One region of the Marinobacter sp. L-80 genome, then DNA from elsewhere that is predicted to be linked to it. Evidence: predicted binding sites of a transcription regulator. Region 1 holds the regulator's gene; each other region holds the start of a gene.
What was found. The regulator LexA, encoded in region 1, represses DNA repair genes until DNA is damaged. The targets are predictions, from matches to a motif close to CTGTNTNNNNANACAG.
Positions count from the first base shown of each region.

Region 2: the regulator LexA is predicted to act here: its motif matches at 4,402-4,417, upstream of recA (recombinase RecA).
Region 3: the regulator LexA is predicted to act here: its motif matches at 1,194-1,209, upstream of recN (DNA repair protein RecN).

Region 1 is NZ_JBSXOI010000077.1:364,933-371,255, forward strand. It holds gene AC13E3_RS21245 (DUF1329 domain-containing protein) at 1-1,213, opposite strand, end outside; gene AC13E3_RS21250 (DUF6586 family protein) at 1,438-1,950, shown strand; gene AC13E3_RS21255 (hypothetical protein) at 2,002-2,262, shown strand; gene AC13E3_RS21260 (cell division inhibitor SulA) at 2,267-2,758, opposite strand; gene lexA (transcriptional repressor LexA) at 2,801-3,412, opposite strand; gene AC13E3_RS21270 (amidoligase family protein) at 3,628-4,629, shown strand; gene AC13E3_RS21275 (gamma-glutamyl-gamma-aminobutyrate hydrolase family protein) at 4,622-5,356, shown strand; gene AC13E3_RS21280 (SIMPL domain-containing protein) at 5,388-6,092, shown strand; gene AC13E3_RS21285 (translocation/assembly module TamB domain-containing protein) at 6,095-6,323, opposite strand, start outside.
Region 2 is NZ_JBSXOI010000061.1:144,018-150,340, reverse strand. It holds gene otnK (3-oxo-tetronate kinase) at 1-1,058, opposite strand, end outside; gene ltnD (L-threonate dehydrogenase) at 1,061-1,996, opposite strand; gene AC13E3_RS09410 (LacI family DNA-binding transcriptional regulator) at 2,116-3,156, shown strand; gene pncC (nicotinamide-nucleotide amidase) at 3,850-4,350, shown strand; gene recA (recombinase RecA) at 4,515-5,561, shown strand; gene AC13E3_RS09395 (flavodoxin family protein) at 5,582-6,052, shown strand; gene AC13E3_RS09390 (PilZ domain-containing protein) at 6,068-6,323, opposite strand, start outside.
Region 3 is NZ_JBSXOI010000055.1:9,048-15,370, forward strand. It holds gene recN (DNA repair protein RecN) at 1-1,135, opposite strand, end outside; gene grpE (nucleotide exchange factor GrpE) at 1,391-1,990, shown strand; gene dnaK (molecular chaperone DnaK) at 2,083-4,008, shown strand; gene dnaJ (molecular chaperone DnaJ) at 4,087-5,214, shown strand; gene dapB (4-hydroxy-tetrahydrodipicolinate reductase) at 5,241-6,041, shown strand; gene carA (glutamine-hydrolyzing carbamoyl-phosphate synthase small subunit) at 6,236-6,323, shown strand, end outside.

The DNA.
Region 1 (6,323 bases):
TCCAGAATACCGGCTCACTGTAATAGCTGATGTTGTGAGCTTCGGACACACGCCACAGATTCCCCTCTGCATCGTATTCCTCGGACGCGAGGATCTGCCAGCTGTCTTCATCCACGTAAAACACGCGGCGATCGTAAATGTGACTGATACCGGTACGGCGTTTCGCTTCGACGACCCAAACCCGATGCAGTTCATAGCGGGTAAGCTCCTGATTGATATGGCCCGGACGAATCACGTCGTCGGCTTCTATTTCCGGCCCGTGAAGCTTGTAGGCATTGTAGGGCACGAACAGCTCGCGCTTACCTTTCAGCTCCCAGTCGTATTGGTTAGGCGCACCGTTGTACATGTCTTTCTGGTCGACGGACCGCAGCGAGGATGAATTCGGCAGGTCGGTTTCGTAGGCCAGGTTGGGCGACCGGCGAAGACGACGGGAACCGGAATCATACCGCCACGCAAGACGCGGCGACCGCACCTGGTCAAGCGTTTCATGCACGAGCGTGATGGTGCCGGCCAGTGACGACGGCGAGACAGTGTCCGTCTTCAGGTAAAAAATCTTGTTATCGATTTCCGCCAGCTCCGCACCCCTCTGGCTGTATGCGAAGAAGTAGTCGTAATCATTGACCACCGGGTTGTAGGAGCCATCCCTCTGGGGCGTTGCAGAGGCACTACGCAGGGAAATTTCTTCGCCCCGATAGCGCAGGATATGGTTCCAGATAACCTCCAGACCATTTTTTGGAATCGGGAAGGGACTGGTCATGATGGTGTCGCGAACGCCGTTACCGTTGTCCAGCAACTGCGCTGTCAGCGCGTTCTCACGAAATTTGTCGTAGACGTGCTCGGGAAACGCGGCAGTCCGTCGGGTCTGGTAAACCGGCATGAAGAAGTCGGGCCCATACTTCTCCAGCATGGCAATGTGGCCGTCTGAAAGCTTGTCCCTGTATAGCTCCAGATTGTTGGAGGTAATAACGAAAAGAGCCTCATCTTCGGGAAACGGGTTAATTTCCACTTGCCCCTCACGCCAGCCGTCCGGCGGCGTGGCCAAACCTCCGGTCCATTCGGGTATGCTGCCTGAGCGGTTGCCCGCCTTTTCGGCTCCGACCGGGGTCAGTTCACCACCCAGCCGCTCGGCCTCGGCGGCCGTGACCTTGGACAGGGCCTGTCCGGAAAACCCGAGAAAAACCAGTGCGACACCTGCAACGAGTTGGCTTCGCATCCCTTACACCTCCAGAAATTCATGCTGTTGGGTAGCCGCCACGAGCAGAACTCGCACAGTCGGGCGCCTTTTTGCCAAATTCAAACGGTCGTTTCAAGTGAATGTTTGTGTTTTATTGTGAAACCTCACCGCACAGAGAATGGAAGAAATTTGATAGCGAAAATGATATAGTGACGAATTAATTTTTCGGGGTTACACCCGCGCTGGGGGATTGAAGGTATTCCATGGCCTCGCAATGGCACTCACTGGTTTCTCAAAAGCTCTTTCTCGCCCGCACGCTGCTTCAGCCACTCGACCGGCCCACAGACGAAGCTCAGGAACAACGTCCCAACGAGGCGGAACAGGCGCTGCGCCGGGAAGCCGCTATTCAGGGGGCGATCGAGCTGCTTCTGCGGTCTCGAAAACTGTTGCTGGTCATGGTTGCGAGGCTATACCAGAGAAAATCAGAGGAACCTTCAACCCTTGATGAGCTGGTCGCTCTTATCGGGCCAGAACCGAGTGAAGTTGGCCGCCTGAAGGAGCTGGAACAGCGATCCGGGAGTTGGTGGAACCATCTTGAGCAACTCGAGCGCGCTCAAAGCAGACCTCCGGCGACCAAAAAAACCGTGAGCGAGGAAAACATTATTGCGGTATCGGCCGATTCCGGCCCGGATCGATCGTCGGCTGCTTTGATGAAAACGCTGACCGCCGTCAAACATTTTGCCGACGATCTGGAAGAGCAGCACAGCGAGTGGTAAGCCACTCCCAGCTCCGGCTATTCAAATCGTATTAACTTGAAGGTTTATTGAATGTCACCATCGTTTTTTGAAATCGTGCAATTGACCAATGGCGATTACGCCCTGCGCCGCATTGATGATGACAGTGCGCCACTGGTAAAAATCTCTTTTTCGGAAGAAGCCCGGGAAATGATGGAAGATCGGGATATGTCGGTTGCCAAAGCCATGATTGCAGCTGGCATTGAGGCTGTAGGCAATGTTGCCCACGATATCGACTGGGAAGATGACGAACTGGACGCCTCAGACGCCCAGCCCTCCTACACTCTGCATTGATCGGTTAACGCTGCCTGAGAACGACGCCGTGGCTATTGCCCTCGGCCGAGGCTCTTTGCAGGGATTCGAAGGCAGTTCGTCCCAGTTTACGGGTCCACATGACCACCGCGTGACAGGTGCCGGCACTGAGGGCTCGCTCTGCCAGATCCTGGGCAGGATAGTCCGGTGTTGAACGCAGCACCAGCAACTCGCCGGCGACAATCCCGTGCATTTTTTGCCACTTGCTGACCAGCGCCTGGGGCGGGTCGATCCAGGCCAGCCAGCGCTTCTCCTGATTAAGCTGGGTCAGCATTGGCAACAGCAGCTGGAAATTTTCTACCTGGCCTTCCGGCAGAATGATCTCAGTCACATTGCCACAGACTTTGGGTTCGGTGGTTTCCGGAGCGCGTCGGGCGCGAATGACGGAACGTCGCTCGCGGGCGGCGGTTGCCGACACTGAACAGGACAGAGCATTGGGGTTGTAGGCCAGATTCTGATTAAAGCTCATTTGTTCCATAATTCACCCGTTATTCAAACTATCTGAGGCTATCCGAACCGCTCAGTGCAGGTCAGAGCGGCGGATAACACCAACACCCAGACCCTCGATGAACAGCTCCTGTTCGGTCAGGTCCACTTCGATCGGTGCGAATTCTTCGTTTTCGGCAATCAGGTAGACTTTCGAGCCTTCCTTGCGGAAACGCTTTACCGTGACCTCATCGCCAACCCGGGCAACAACCACCTGGCCGTTGTGAACATCCTGGGTACTGTGAACTGCCAGCAGGTCGCCATCGAGAATACCGATGTCTTTCATGCTCATGCCCCGGACCCGCAGAAGATAATCTGCAGACGGCGAAAAGAATTCTGGCTGCAGTGTGCAGTGGTCCTCGATGTGCTCCTGAGCAAGGATCGGACTACCGGCAGCGACCTGACCAATGACCGGGAGGCCCAGATCCTCTTCCGCCTCAGGCAGACGGATGCCGCGGCTCGCTCCCGGCACCATCTCGATGGCACCTTTCCTTGCCAATGCCCGGAGATGTTCTTCCGCGGCGTTGGCCGAACGGAAGCCCAGTTCTGCTGCGATTTCAGCACGGGTTGGCGGATAGCCGGTCTCGTCGACGTATCGGCGAATAATATCCAGTACCTGGGACTGCCTTGCTGTCAGCTTCATCAAGCTACTCCGCTATATCGGGATCGGGCCGCTGCAAACATCAGCCTCTCGTAAGAGTGGCTCCGGTGGCCCTGTTTTTTTATACAGTAAACTGACTATATACAGTGTTTTATCCAGTGTAAAGTCGGCTCCCTGATTTTCTTGCATCCGCTTAATAATGAGGATCAACAGCGGTGTGATATGGTTAGGGCAATATTCCTCACGAACCAGGGAGCACCATGACTCAAGTCAGTGCCTGCAGGATGCCTGAAATCCTAGAGACGAACGAAGGGAAGGAACGCCGGGTTGGCGTCGAGATCGAACTGTCTGGTCTGGGCTACGATGAGCTGGTTACATTGGCGGCGAAGATGCTGGAGGGCACACCTGAGCTCAAGTCACGCTATGTGACAACCTTGCAGACAGCTCTTGGCGACTTCACGGTTGAGCTTGATTCCGATCCGATCAAGGATCTTGATCTGGCGGATGAGCGCCTCCCCGAGTCCATTCGTGAACTCGGTGGACAGGCGATGGATGTGATCGACGCCGCGGCCGAACGCGTGGTACCCCTTGAGATCATAAGCCCACCCCTGAAGTTTTCCAGCGTCGAGGTGATTGAAACGCTCGTCGACAAACTCAGGAACGCCGGGGCACTGGGTAGCCGGGACGCCATCTATTTTGCGTTTGGCCTGCAGCTTAATCCCGAGTTGCCCGACCTCAGCCCGGAGACCCTGGTTCGTTATTTCCAAGCGTTCGCGGCCCTGTATGAATGGCTCAAGTACCGGCATCAACTGGACGTCAGCCGCAAATTCACCACCTACATCGAACCCTGGCACGGCCGCTACACAGAGCTCCTGATGGAGGATAACTATCATCCAAACCTCGGGGAGCTCATGGAGGATTACCTGGAGTTCAATCCTACCCGCAATCGCGCGCTTGACCTGCTTCCACTGTTTGCCCACCTGGACAAGGAACGGCTGGAACGCCATGTTCAGGATCCCAGGATAAAAAGCAGGCCAACCCTGCATTACCGGTTGCCGGATTGCGACATCGACAATCCCGGCTGGCATTTCTCAACCGTTTGGAACGACTGGGTCGTTCTGGAGCAACTGGCCAACAATCCCGACGACCTGGCCGACATGCGGCAACTGTTCCGGGAGCGGCGCAAACTGAATCTTCACAACCTGACCCACAGCTGGCGGGAAACCACTGACGACTGGCTGGCCAAAAACGGGTATGTCTGAAGAGTCCAAAGAACAGGAACTTGAGGTTCCGGGCCTGACGATCGGCATCAGTGGTCCCGCTCGAAAAAGCCTTGCCCATCGCCTGATCAGCCTGGGTCTGCGCCTCCACGGTGCCCGGACCCACTATATTCGCCCCGGTTCACGGGTTGCCGTACCGATGCTTGATGGCCTGGTGCTGTCAGGCGGCACCCACGTCCATCCTGAACGTTATGGGCAGGAGCCACAGGTTACCGCCAACTATGACCGCAAGCGGGATAAAACCGATCAGTCACTGCTTGAGCAGGCTGAAGCCATTGGCATTCCCGTGCTCGGGATTTGCCGCGGCGCCCAGTTCATCAACGTTTTCCACGGCGGGTCCCTGTGCCAGAACGTGACACCGCTGAGGGTCAATACCCGGCATCGCCCACTGCTCTTGCCCCTGCAAACCGTGCGACTGGTAACGCACAGCCGGCTTGAGCAAGCCATGCGCTCCCCGGTGATCGGCGCCAACCGGATTCACAGCCAGGCCATCAAGCGCCTGGGCCGCAACCTGCGCGTGACCGCCGTGGACAATGATCTGTTTGTACAGGCTATTGAAAGCACCGGACGCCAATGGCTAACCGGCATCCAATGGCACCCGGAATACCTGCTCTACCATGGCGGACACCGACGCATCTTTGGCCAGTTCGTGGATGCTGCCCGCCGATACAAACTGGCGCGCCTGGAACCGGATTCCGACGACGCCTGATCCATCAACGGTTTCCAAAGGAGGCACTACCATGAACGGACGGAACCGAAAGCTCCGTTTAAACCTGAAGTCCGGTTTTATTCTCCCTCTCGCGCTCACAGTACCTGCCCTGACAATGGCAGGTGAGGTTACGCTCACCGGCGAGGGCAGTGTCCGATACGAGCCCGACAGCGCCCGACTCCAGTTCACAGCCAGTGCCGAGCACGAGCTTCCCCAGAAGGCCACCGAACGGGTAGCGGCTCTGATGGCGCAGTGGCGCGAGGGTATTACCGAGTACCAGGATCAGCTCAATGATTACTCAGACGCGTCGGTAAACCTTTACACCCGAACTCTGCCCGCACCTGAAAGGGAGGAGCAGCCCCGCAAACAGGCCGTCGCCTCCCAGACCGTCAGCTTCAGCATCAGTGATCTTACCCTGCTCAATCCCCTGCTCCAGCAGGCCCAGGCTGTGGGCCTGGATTACCACCTCGGCCCTCACCAGTTCTTCCACTCGGATGAGACCGGTATGGAACAGGAAGCACTGGCCAGAGCCATCGCAGACGCCCAGGCCCGCTGCCGATTCGTGGCCAGTCAGCTCGACCAGACCTGTGGTGATGTGGTCACCATCAACATCAATGGCGGGCACCGCCCGGTACCAATGATGATGGCGGAGGCAAAATCCATGTCGGATACGGTCTCGAGCGTGGGTGAGCGGGAAATCCGGGCCTCAGTGAGCGCCACCTTCGAGCTGGACTGAACTCAGAAATCCCGGGTGTAGAAAATATCCAGGGAGGCCGCCAGCCCGCTGGCAGCCTCCAGATAGAAGTAGCGGCCCAGATCGTAGCGCAGAGCAACCGTGGTGATCGGCTCGAAGATGCCGACACCGTAGCGGACACTCAGCTCATCCGTCAGATACCCGCTCGCCACCACCGACGTCTGATCGCCGGAACCCTCCGCTTCCAGGGTGAGCTGGCGAATACCTAACTCT
Region 2 (6,323 bases), on a different contig from region 1:
TTAACCAGGGTAACGGCGAGGTGGCCAAGGGCAGACTCGACAAGCTCGCCGGCACGCTCCGCCCCCAATGTCGCTTGAGCCTGCCGGACCTGATCCGGATCCGAGGAGGCGTAAACCAGAACCGGCGCTCCCGCCCTCAGTCTTTCGCGAGCGAAAGCCAGGGCCGCCTCCAGATGATCATCACCCTCCGCAAGCTTCAAAGGATCAAGGGCAAAGCCTTCACCCTTGCCCAGAAAATCCGCCACCTGCCCCAGCGTTGCCCTCGAACAGCTGCCGGACAACACCAGTGCACCGCCAACACCCGGCTCCAGGCGCCCGGCTTCGGACACATTCGCCAGCCAGCCGCGTGAGCGGTACTCCGCGGGCAGCGCCTGGCCCAGGCCGGAGCCTCCGGTCACCAGCGGCTTATCAACAACCGCACCGGCCAGGGTTGCGAGATCCGATCCATCCAGGGTGTCACAAATCACATGCCGGACACCGTCGGATTCCAGGGCCTTCAGTCTCTCGCCGGCGGTACCGGGCCCCTGCCTCAGTACCGGCCATGGCAGCAGGCCCACGTTGCCCTTTGTTTGCCGAGCCAGCACACGCACCAGATCGGCATCCTTCATTGGGTTGAGTGGGTGGTCCTGCATGCCGCTGTCATTCAAAAGCCGGTCACCCACAAACAGATGCCCCTGATACACCGTACGGCCATTAACCGGGAACGCCGGCACCATCACCGTCTGGCGGGCGTTCAGGGCATCCAGAAGAGCATCGCTGACCGGGCCAATATTGCCGCGATCCGTGGAATCAAACGTGGAGCAGTACTTGAAGAAAATCTGCCGGGCACCGAGGTCCTGAAGCCAGGCCAGGGCCGCCAGTGACTCAGTGACCGCCTGCTCGGCGGGGCATGAGCGTGATTTAAGCGCCACCACAACAGCATCAACGTTGCTCAGGTCGGGTTTACCCTCAGGCACGCCAATTACCTGAATACAGCGCATACCGCTGCGAACCAGATTGTTCGCCAGATCGGTTGCCCCGGTGAAGTCATCGGCGATTGCGCCCAACACAATACTCATGCTCACTCCTCACCACTGTCGTTGGCGGCATCCGGCAACGTGATGCCGGCAAGCCGTTCGTAGACCTTGATCACCGCTGAATCGTCTTCCTTCCCGAACCCGGCCGCCTTCGCTGCGGTAAACTGCTGAAGCGCACTGGCGGCCACGGGGGTTGGCATGGCCAGCTCCCGCCCGGTGTCGTGAACAATATTGAGATCCTTAACGAAGATATCGACCGCTGAGAGAGGGGAGTAATCGCCCTTGAGAATATGCGGGACGCGGTTCTCGAACATCCAGGAGTTACCGGCTGAGTGAGTAATTACCTCGTAAACGACCTCGGGCGGCAATCCCATCCGGATCGCCATAGCCATGGCCTCCGCTGCTGCAGCAATATGAACCCCGGCCAGCAGCTGATTGACCAGCTTCATACTCGACCCGATTCCGGGCGCATCTCCCAACCGGTAGACGGTCGCCGCCATGGCATCAAGGACCGGCTCGGCAAGGCCGAACGCATCCGTGCTTCCCGAGGCCATCACCGAAAGCTGGCCAGCCCTCGCTTTGGCCGCACCGCCACTGATGGGTGCATCCAGCATCTCGATACCCGCCTGGCCGAGCCGTTCAGCAAGATCACGGGCAATCGCCGGCGCCACTGTTGCGCACTGAATCACCAGGCTGCCCGGCTTTAAGCCGGCAAGAAGCCCGGATTCACCAAAAAGCACCTGTTCGACCTGGGCCGCATTCACTACCACCAACAACACAACATCGCTTTTGGCAGCCAGTTCAGCGAGCGCACTCACAGTGCGACCACCAGCGTGCTCAAAGCCCGCCCGGGCCTTTTCGCTGACATCACACCCGGTAACCTCAAACCCACACTCAAGCAGGGCCGTAGCTGTTCCCATTCCCATGGCGCCCAGACCTACCACACCGACGCGGGGCTTTGTTCCGGATAAGCTTGTCACTTGCTGGCCTCCTGATTCTTGTTTTGATTGTTTGATGGTAGCGCTACCATGTTAGCGCTACCATCGTTTTAGTTGATAAGATTGCGATCAGCAAGTTACCGTCGCGAGGACTACGACCAATGTCTAACATGGAAGCCTCTTCCCCGGAACCCCGCAAGCGGAGAGGTTCTGATAAACCAACGCTGAAACAGGTCGCGGAAGCGGCCGGGGTTTCCCCCATCACGGTATCCCGGGCCCTGAACACGCCAGACCGCGTGAACAAGGAAACCCGCCGACGGGTCACCGAAGCCGTGGAGCAACTGGGCTACGTACCCAACCTGATCGCCGGCAGCCTGGCCTCGGCCAGTTCGCGATTTATTGCCGTTATCGTTCCTTCGCTCGCCAACGCAGTTTTCATTGAAGTGATCAAGGGGCTTCAGGAAGCTTTCGAAGCCAAGGGCTACCAGATACTGCTCGGCAATACCGATTACGATCTTCAGAGGGAGCACCAACTGGTACGAACCTTTCTGGGATGGTCCTGTTCCGGACTGGTGATTGCCGGCTTGCGCCACAGCAAAGCCTGCCAAGGCCTTCTGGAAACCTGGAACAAGCCGATCGTGGAAATGATGGAATTGGGTAAAGGGTTGGACTTGAACGTGGGGCTGGACCACCGGGAAGCGGGCGCTTGTATGGCCAGGCACCTGTTAGACAGGCACTATCGCTCCATCATCTATGTGGGCGCCTGTATGGACAGGGATTACCGGGCTAACATGCGGTATGAGGGACACAAAGAAATTCTCGCGCAAGCGGGGCTGGAAGCGCCGATAATTGAGCTGGACAGACTCGGCAGCCTGGAAGCCGGCGCGGTTGCGCTCGACATGGTTCTGGAGCAATGCCCCAGAACTGATGCCATCCATTTCGCCAACGACGACCTCGCCACTGGCGCTTTGCTACACGCCCAACGGCTGGGCCTTGGCGTGCCACAGGACATCGCCATCGCCGGGTTCAACGGCCTGCCCCTTGGCCAGCAGGTGACGCCGAGACTGACAACTATTCAGTCTCCCAGGGAGACCATGGGGCGGCTTGCAGCCGAGCAAATACTGAGGCGCCTGAACGACGAACCCATAACCGATAAACAATTGAACGTGGCATTCCGCACCCTCATTGGTGAAAGCACCTGAACCTATAGAAATGCCTTAACGGCTCAGCCGGGAATCAATACTTGCGGTTGCGGGAACAATGATTCCGGAGGCCAACGTAGGTGGCAATCATGTCACCAAAGTGTTCATCTGTGGAAAATAGCCGAGCCCAAGTGCTGTGCATTTTGGTGAGCCGGGTTAAAACCGTCCTTGGGACCGGGGTAGAACCCAACCGGAGCTTATTGTTCTTAAGTCAATGCGCTCCAATAGTTCCTCAGGTATCTTTCAAGCGGCCTGCTACTATGGGGCGGGAGAGGTACGCTGCGAATCTTTGAGGTAAACACTCAGTTGGCCAGGTTTGGTAGCAACTTGGTCAGCTGGAGCCGTTAGTTCCGCAGTAAATTACTCGTCAACAGTAGTGCCTTTTACTCTTACTCTGTTTTTGGTTCCGAGTTTAGTATTCCTCCTGTTGAGATTCCCGCACCAGCGCTCCAGACTGACACCTAACGCTTTTATCGAACCGATTGATGGTCTTTCGCGGACGAAGCTAGTCTGCGGACATAGGGGAGGGTAGTTGGGTCAAAGTTGGGGCGAAAGGGGGCGTGTTTATCCGTGTTTTGAGGCTCGGTCTCTTTTGGTCTGAGCTGCTGACATGAACGGGTCCGGTAGCCTTGCTTTGGATGAAGGCGTGAATTGTAAGAAAATAACCGCCGTGATGAAACGAAGGAGGTCATTATGCTGGCCAGCGATCAGGAATTGGAAGAGGCAGGCAACCGCCTTGGTGAACGACTGCTGACAACCGGCCGTACCGTTGCGACGGCGGAGAGTTGCACCGGCGGCTGGGTTGCGAAGGTACTGACCGATCGTGCCGGTTCTTCGGCCTACGTGCTGGGTGGCCTTGTCACGTACAGCAATGAGGCCAAGCAGGGGCTTCTGGGCGTAACCCGGAAATCGCTGGATGAACACGGTGCGGTCAGCGAACCGGTGGTGCGGGAAATGGTTGCCGGTGCCCTGGTGGCGACAGATGCTGACGTTGCCGTGGCTATCAGTGGTGTTGCCGGGCCCGGCGGTGGCAGCGATGACAAGCCTGTGGGCACCGTCTGGTTTGCCTGGGGTAGCAGCCCGGCCTCCGCCGTGGCGGTGGTAAAACACTTTGAGGGTGATCGTGATCAGGTCCGCAGGCAGGCCGTTCTCTTTGCCCTTCAAGGGGTTAACAATTTTGTGGACGAAGTCTGACGGCTTTCACATCCGGAGGGGTTGGTCTCCTCTGCGGGTTATGTTTTAATACTGTTCAAATATACAGGGAATGGGCTGTTCGAGCTGTACAGATTCCCGATTCACTATTTCGCTGCCAGCCTTTTCCTGAGGGTGGCGGCCCAGGCGACAGAGGGTTTGCACTGATGGAAGACAACCGCAAGAAAGCATTGAGCGCAGCACTTGGGCAGATTGAGCGCCAGTTCGGCAAGGGCGCCGTGATGAAAATGGGCGATCAGCCCCGCGAAGCCATTCCTGCGGTCTCCACCGGTTCCCTTGGCCTGGACGTTGCCCTGGGTATTGGCGGTCTTCCATATGGTCGAATTTGCGAAATCTACGGTCCGGAAAGTTCCGGTAAGACGACGCTCACCCTCCAGGTAATTGCCGAAGCACAAAAAGCCGGCAAAACCTGTGCATTCGTGGATGCCGAGCACGCGCTCGATCCGGTTTACGCCGAAAAGCTGGGCGTCAATGTGGACGACCTTCTGGTGTCCCAGCCGGATACCGGTGAGCAGGCCCTGGAAATTGCCGACATGCTGGTTCGTTCCAATGCGGTAGACGTGATCATCGTGGACTCCGTGGCGGCCCTGACCCCGAAAGCGGAAATCGAGGGTGAAATGGGCGACAGCCACGTGGGTCTGCAGGCGCGACTGATGTCCCAGGCGCTTCGCAAGCTGACCGGTAATGTCAAACACGCTAACTGCCTGATGATTTTCATCAACCAGATCCGTATGAAAATCGGGGTTATGTTTGGCTCGCCCGAAACCACCACCGGTGGTAACGCGCTGAAATTCTACTCCTCCGTTCGCCTTGATATCCGCCGCATTGGTGCCGTGAAAGATGGTGACGAAGTGGTCGGTAACGAGACCCGCGTGAAAGTAGTCAAGAACAAAGTATCGCCGCCGTTCAAGCAGGCCGAGTTCCAGATTATGTACGGTAAGGGCATTTACCACATGGCGGAAGTGCTGGATATGGGCGTCAAGGAAGGCTTTGTCGACAAGTCCGGAGCCTGGTACGCCTACAATGGCGACAAGATCGGTCAGGGCAAGGCCAACGCCTGCAAGTTCCTGGAAGAAAACATGGACATTGCCAACGAGATCGAAGCCAAGGTTCGGGACAAGTTGATGCCCAAGCCTGAACCGAAGAAAGACGCAAAAGAAGAGCCTGCAGAAGCCAACGGCGAGCTGCTCTAAGCTTGATGTAGGGAGGACGTATGGGTGGCATGAAGAAACTTTTGATTGTTGCCCATGCGCCTTCCCCGAACACCCTCCGCCTACGAGAAGCTGTGGATGAGGGTGCCCGCCATGAAGATATCGAAAACGTTGAAGTAACCGTTCTGGCACCGTTGGACGCCGGTCCCGATGACGTTCTGGCCTGCGACGCCATTATTCTGGGCACCACTGAGAATCTCGGGTATATGAGTGGTGCTTTAAAAGACTTCTTCGATCGCAGCTACTATCCCTGCCTCGAGCAAACCCAGGGGCTGCCTTTTGCCTATTACATTCGCGCCGGCCATGACGGCACGGGCACCAAGCGGGCAATAGAAAGCATTACCACCGGGCTGCGCTGGAAGCTGGTCCAGGAGCCTTTGATCTGCCGGGGTGAATACCGGGAAGAGTTTGAAGATCAGTGTCGGGAGCTGGGGATGTATGTTGCGGCCAGCCTTGACGCCGGGCTGGTTTGATTGCGAAGGCCTGGCTCAGCTGGCAAACCGGTTGTAGAAGCCTTCAATCCGCGACAGGGCATTGTCGACAGTTCGTGAATAGCCCTTCTTGTCCAGGCAATAGCTGAACTGGACACTGACGCGATAGCCGGTCTGGAAGGGCTGGCATTCCACCACCCGGGCACAAACCCGCGATTCGCTGATGTACTTGCCGTCAAAATCCATGAACAGACGGGCGCCCGGCTCTACTGGTCGGGGGCATAGCACTGCCATTCCGTACCGGTTTAGGTCC
Region 3 (6,323 bases), on a different contig from region 1:
CGACCCGCTGATCCAGTTCGGCGGCGGCCCTGGCACGGGCCTCTGACAGCTCCGCGGCCAGCTCATCGAAGCGTCCGCGCTGGCTGTCCAGCTCTGCGGCCAGCTGCTCCAGGCTGCCCTCGCCACCGTCCAGCTCGGCCAGCTCGGCACTCAGGCGCTGATGCAGTTCCGGTAATTCTTCCGGTGTGATCCGGTGTTTGCGGGCCATCTGGTAGATGGCGCTCAGCCGTTCTTCCACTTCCGCCAGTCGAGCTGGGTCGGCCTCGTAGTCCTCGACGAAATGGCGAAGGTTGTCGCCGGCCTCACTGATCTGGATCTGGGCTTCGTTCAGCATCTGGATCGTGTCCGCCAGTGCAGGAACGTCCACCGGAAGCTGCTCCAGCTGCTGTAACGCCTGGCGCACCAGATCCACTGCGCTGGTTTCATCTTCGGTGCAAAGCAGGGCGGCCTGATGGCTGTTGTGCAGAACCGTATCCGCCTGGCTGAGCTGCGCCTGTTCCTGTTCCAGGTTTTCCTGCTCGCCCGCTTCCAGTGCAAGACGATCCAGTTCTTCCACTTGATATCGCAAAAGCTGGAGTTTGGCCTCTGCTTCATCGGCATTCTGCTGGCGTTCGGTCAGCCGCTGGCGGATCTGGTTCCAGGATTTCCAGGCTTCCCGTGTTTCAGCGGCCAGGGTCTCAACGCCGGCGAACTCGTCCACCAGCTTGCGGTGGGTTTCCTTGCGCAAAAGAGATTGGTGCTGATGCTGGCTGTGAATATCCATTAACACACCGCCCAGTTCCTTGAGGTGGTTCAGGGGGCAGGGTTGGCCATTGATGTAGGCGCGGGAGCGGCCATCCTTGCTGATGACCCGGCGCAGGATGCAATCGTTGTCGTCATCCAGCTCGTGTTCTGCCAACCATTCGGTTGCCTCAGGAATTCCGGATACGTCGAAGGTCGCTGTGATGTCGGCGCGTTTGGCACCATGCCGGACGGCGCCGGCATCGGCTCTGCCACCCATGGCCAGGCCGAGGGCGTCCAGAACGATGGATTTTCCGGCGCCGGTCTCGCCGGTCAATGCGGTCATGCCTTTGCTGAACTGGAGTTCCACTCGTTCAGCGATGGCGTAATTGGAAACCGTAAGTTGAGTCAGCATGCAGATAACCTCCGCGTTGTTCCTGAAACCGGCAAAACACTGTGGATGTATACAGTGACTGTGAATATATACAGGGTTTTTGTGGTTTGCAAACCTGAGGCAGGTATTTTCTTCAGGATTGCAGGCTTTGGTGGTTGAAACCTGGAGAGCGGGCCCCATATCCGTTCGCAACGACATTTTCCGGCTCGAGGCGGCCGGAGCCCATGTTTAACCGGCCACTGACAGCGGGCCGCTTTAGATGAAGCAGGAGTAGCCATGAGCACTGACGAGAACCGCAACGAGCACGAGGAACTGAACGAAGCCCTCGAGGCTGCGAAAGAGGAGGCCCAGGCCGCTGAAGGCGAAGCCGGCGACAACGAAACCTCCGAAGTGGAAGCGCTCCAGGCTCAGGTTCAGGAATTCCAGGAGCAGATGCTGCGCTCCCAGGCGGAAATGCAGAACGTGCGCCGTCGGGCCGAGATCGACGTTGAGAAGGCGCACAAGTTTGCCCTGGAAAAGTTCGTCAAGGAGCTGTTGCCGGTAGCTGACAGCCTTGAGAAGGCGGTCGAGAGCACCGAGGGTCACGATGAGTCCGGCGAACTGGTTGCCTCAATTCGCGAAGGCGTGGAAATGACCCTGAGTCTTTTCATGTCCAGCCTGAAGAAATTCAACGTTGAGCAGATCAACCCGGTGGGCGCACCCTTCGATCCCCAGCATCACGAGGCCATGTCCATGGTGCCTGCGCCGGATGCCGAGCCGAACAGCGTGGTAGCCGTGGTGCAGAAAGGGTATCTGCTGAATGGTCGTGTTGTGCGGCCGGCCATGGTGGTGGTCGCGAAAGCGGAAGATGCACCAAAAATTGATGAGCAGGCTTGAAAAGCCGATTAAAGCGCCAATATAGCCAGTAAATAGCGAAAGCGGAGGCAAATGGCCTCCTGGAAAGCATTCAGAAGAATTGGAGTGACTCAATGAGCAAGATTATCGGTATCGACCTGGGAACGACCAACTCTTGTGTAGCCATCATGGATGGCGACAAGGTGAAGGTAATCGAGAACGCCGAGGGTGATCGCACCACCCCGTCCATCATCGCCTACACCGACGATGGTGAGACCCTGGTTGGCCAGTCAGCCAAGCGCCAGGCGGTTACCAACCCGAACAACACCCTGTACGCCATCAAGCGTCTGATCGGTCGTCGTTTTGAAGACGATGTAGTCCAGAAAGACATCAAGATGGTGCCCTACAAGATTGCCAAGGCAGACAACGGTGATGCCTGGGTTGAAGTGAAGGGCGAGAAAATGGCGCCGCCGCAGGTGTCTGCAGAAGTTCTCAAGAAGATGAAGAAGACTGCAGAAGACTACCTGGGCGAAAAAGTGACCGAAGCCGTCATCACTGTTCCGGCCTACTTCAACGACAGCCAGCGTCAGGCCACCAAGGACGCAGGCAAGATCGCCGGGCTGGAAGTGAAGCGCATCATCAACGAGCCGACCGCAGCAGCCCTGGCTTATGGCCTGGACAAGAAGAGCGGCGATCGTACCGTGGCGGTATATGACCTGGGGGGTGGTACCTTTGACCTGTCCATCATCGAAATTGCCGATGTTGACGGTGAGCACCAGTTCGAGGTTCTGGCCACCAACGGTGACACCTTCCTCGGTGGTGAAGACTTCGACCTCAAGATCATCGAGTACCTGGCAGACCAGTTCAAGAAAGACAGCGGTATCGACCTGCGCGGCGATTCCCTGGCGATGCAGCGTCTGAAAGAAGCGGGCGAGAAAGCCAAGATCGAGCTTTCCAGCAGCCAGCAGACCGACGTTAACCTGCCGTACATCACCGCAGACGCGTCTGGTCCCAAGCACATGAACGTGAAACTGACCCGTGCCAAGCTGGAATCTCTGGTAGAAGACCTGGTTCAGCGCAGCCTCGAGCCGTGTAAAGTAGCGCTGCAGGACGCAGGCATGAAGGCAGGCGAAGTCGACGAGGTTATCCTGGTCGGCGGTCAGACCCGCATGCCGCTGGTGCAGGAAAAAGTGAAAGAGTTCTTCGGCAAAGAAGCTCGCAAGGACGTTAACCCGGACGAAGCTGTGGCGATGGGTGCTGCCATCCAGGCGGCCGTTCTCTCCGGTGATGTGAAGGACGTTCTGCTGCTGGACGTAACCCCGCTGACCCTGGGTATTGAAACCATGGGCGGTGTGGCAACTCCGCTGATCGACAAGAACACCACGATTCCGACCAAGAAGTCGCAGACGTTCTCCACAGCGGACGACAACCAGACCGCGGTAACCATTCACGTGGTTCAGGGTGAGCGTAAGCAGGCTGCCCAGAACAAATCGCTGGGCCGTTTCGATCTGGCTGATATTCCGCCGGCAGCGCGTGGTGTGCCGCAGATTGAAGTTACCTTCGATATCGACGCCAACGGTATCCTGAACGTGTCCGCCAAAGACAAGGCGACCGGTAAAGAGCAGTCAATCGTGATCAAGGCCTCTTCCGGTCTGAACGATGACGAAATCGAGAAGATGGTGCAGGACGCCGAGGCCAACGCCGAGGAAGATCGCAAGTTCGAAGAGCTTGTCCAGGTTCGCAACCAGGGCGACGCGATGGTTCACGCCGTTCGCAAGACATTGAACGAAGCCGGTGACAAGGTCAGCGACAGCGAGAAAGAGTCCATCGAAGCGTCCATCAAGGAGCTCGAAACCGCTCTGGAAGGTTCCGACAAGGAAGACATCGAAGCCAAGACTCAGAAGCTGACCGAGGTCTCTTCCGAGCTGGCCCAGAAGATGTATGCAGATCAGGCGGATCAGACCCAGCAAGCCGGTGGGCAGGAAGAAGCCCAGGGCCAGAAGTCTGACGATGCTGTCGACGCTGAGTTCGAAGAAGTCAAAGACGACGACAAGCGATAAATCTGACGTACATCAGGTAGTTGGAAAACGCGGGGAGATCCCCGCGTTTTCCGCGTTTAAAAACAGGGTTTTAAAAGCATGGCCAAGCGCGATTATTACGAGATTCTCGGGATTTCCCGGGACGCGGACGAGAAGGAAATCAAGCGAGCCTACCGAAAGCTCGCCATGAAGTACCACCCCGACCGTAACCCGGACGACACCGAAGCCGAGAACAAGTTCAAGGAGGCCAGCGAAGCCTACGAAGTACTGGCAGAGCCGTCCAAGCGGGCTGCCTACGACCAGTTCGGCCACGCGGGCGTTGACGGCCAGGCCGGAGGCGGCGGATTCGGAGGCGGCGGTGCCAGCTTCTCGGATATCTTCGGCGATGTATTCGGCGACATCTTTGGTGGCGGCGGTCGTGGCCGCAACACCCGGGGTGCGGACCTGCGCTACACCCTGGAGCTGGATCTGGAAGAGGCCGTGAAAGGCAAGACGGTCCAGATCAAGATCCCGGGGCATCGCGAATGTGAAGTATGCGACGGCAGCGGCGCCGAGAAAGGCTCCCGCCCGGAAACCTGCAGTACCTGTAAGGGTATGGGGCAGGTGCGCATGCAGCAGGGCTTCTTTACCGTACAGCAGGCCTGTCCGACCTGTCGGGGCTCCGGCCAGATCATCAAGAACCCCTGTAAGGCCTGTCACGGTCAGGGCAGGGTTCAGGAAGAGAAAACACTGTCGGTCAAGGTGCCGCCCGGCGTTGACACCGGCGACCGCATTCGCCTTTCCGGTGAAGGCGAGATGGGCGTCGATGGTGGTCCTCCCGGAGATCTGTATGTGCAGATAGCCGTGCGGGAACATTCCATCTTTACCCGCGATGGCCGCAACCTCTATTGCGAAGTTCCCATCAGCATCGTTGATGCCTCTCTGGGTGGAGAGCTCGAGGTGCCGACACTGGATGGCCGGGTGAAACTGAAGATTCCACCGGAGACCCAGACCGGCAAGCTGTTCCGCCTTCGTAACAAGGGTGTCAGCCCGGTTCGTGGTGGTCCTGCTGGTGACTTGCTGTGCCGTGTGATCGTGGAAACGCCGGTGAATCTGACCAAGCGCCAGAGAGAGCTGCTGGAAGAGTTCCAGAAAACTCTGGACGCCAGTAACGGCACAGAGCACGGCCCGAAGAAGACCTCCTGGTTTGAAGGCGTGAAAAGCTTCTTCGACGAAATGAAATTCTGATCGGCGCGACAAGAAGGAACGCGAGCATGAGGGTAGCAATCATCGGCGCCGCCGGGCGCATGGGAAAAGTCCTGATTGAAGCCGTTGACGGCGCCGAGGGTCTCGAGCTGGGTGCCGCCGTGGTCGAGCCCGGCAGTAGCCTGATCGGCGCCGATGCCGGCGAAATGACCGGGATCGGCAAAACCGGCGTCAAAATGGCCGGCAGCCTGGCCGATGTGAAGGATGATTTCGATGTGCTTATCGACTTCACCTTCCCGGACCTGACTCTGGAAAACGCCGAGTTCTGCAAGGCCAACGGCAAGATGCTCGTGATCGGCACTACCGGCATGTCCGACGCCGAAAAGCAGCAACTGGCTCTGGCCGCCGAGTCCACGCCCGTAGTGTTTGCGCCCAACATGAGCGTGGGTGTTAACGTCGTCCTCAACCTGCTGCGCACCGCCGCCGCAACCCTGGGTGACGACTACGACGTGGAGATTATCGAAGCCCATCACCGCCACAAGAAAGACGCGCCCTCGGGAACGGCCCTGCGCATGGGTGAAGTCGTCGCCGATGCCCTCGGTCGTGACCTGAAAGAGTGTGCCGTCTATGGTCGTGAGGGCTTCACCGGCGAGCGAACCCGCAAGGAAATCGGTTTCGAAACGATTCGGGCGGGGGATGTGGTGGGTGATCACACCGTCTTGTTCGCCACCGAGGGTGAGCGTATCGAGGTGACCCACAAGGCCAGCAGCCGGATGACCTTTGCCAAGGGTGCCATGCGGGCCGCTTTATGGCTGAAGGATAAGCCGGCCGGGCTTTATGATATGCAGGACGTGCTGGACCTCAAGTGAGGCCATTTCTCGTGGACACAAAGCGCCATATTTTTTACAATAAGGCGGTTTGACTGCACCAAGCGTACCTTTGCACAAAGATTCTGAAAAAGCGGGACCGAGTTAAGACTCCGTCTCGCTTTTTTGCAACCTGAATTTGCGCTTGCGTTCCTGTTCGTGACGAACCGATACGCCACTCGATGAGGATACAAGCCTTGAGCACACCAGCAATCCTTGCACTCGCAGACGGAAGCCTGTTCTACGGCACAGCCATCGGCGCTGACGGAGAAACCAGCGGCGAAG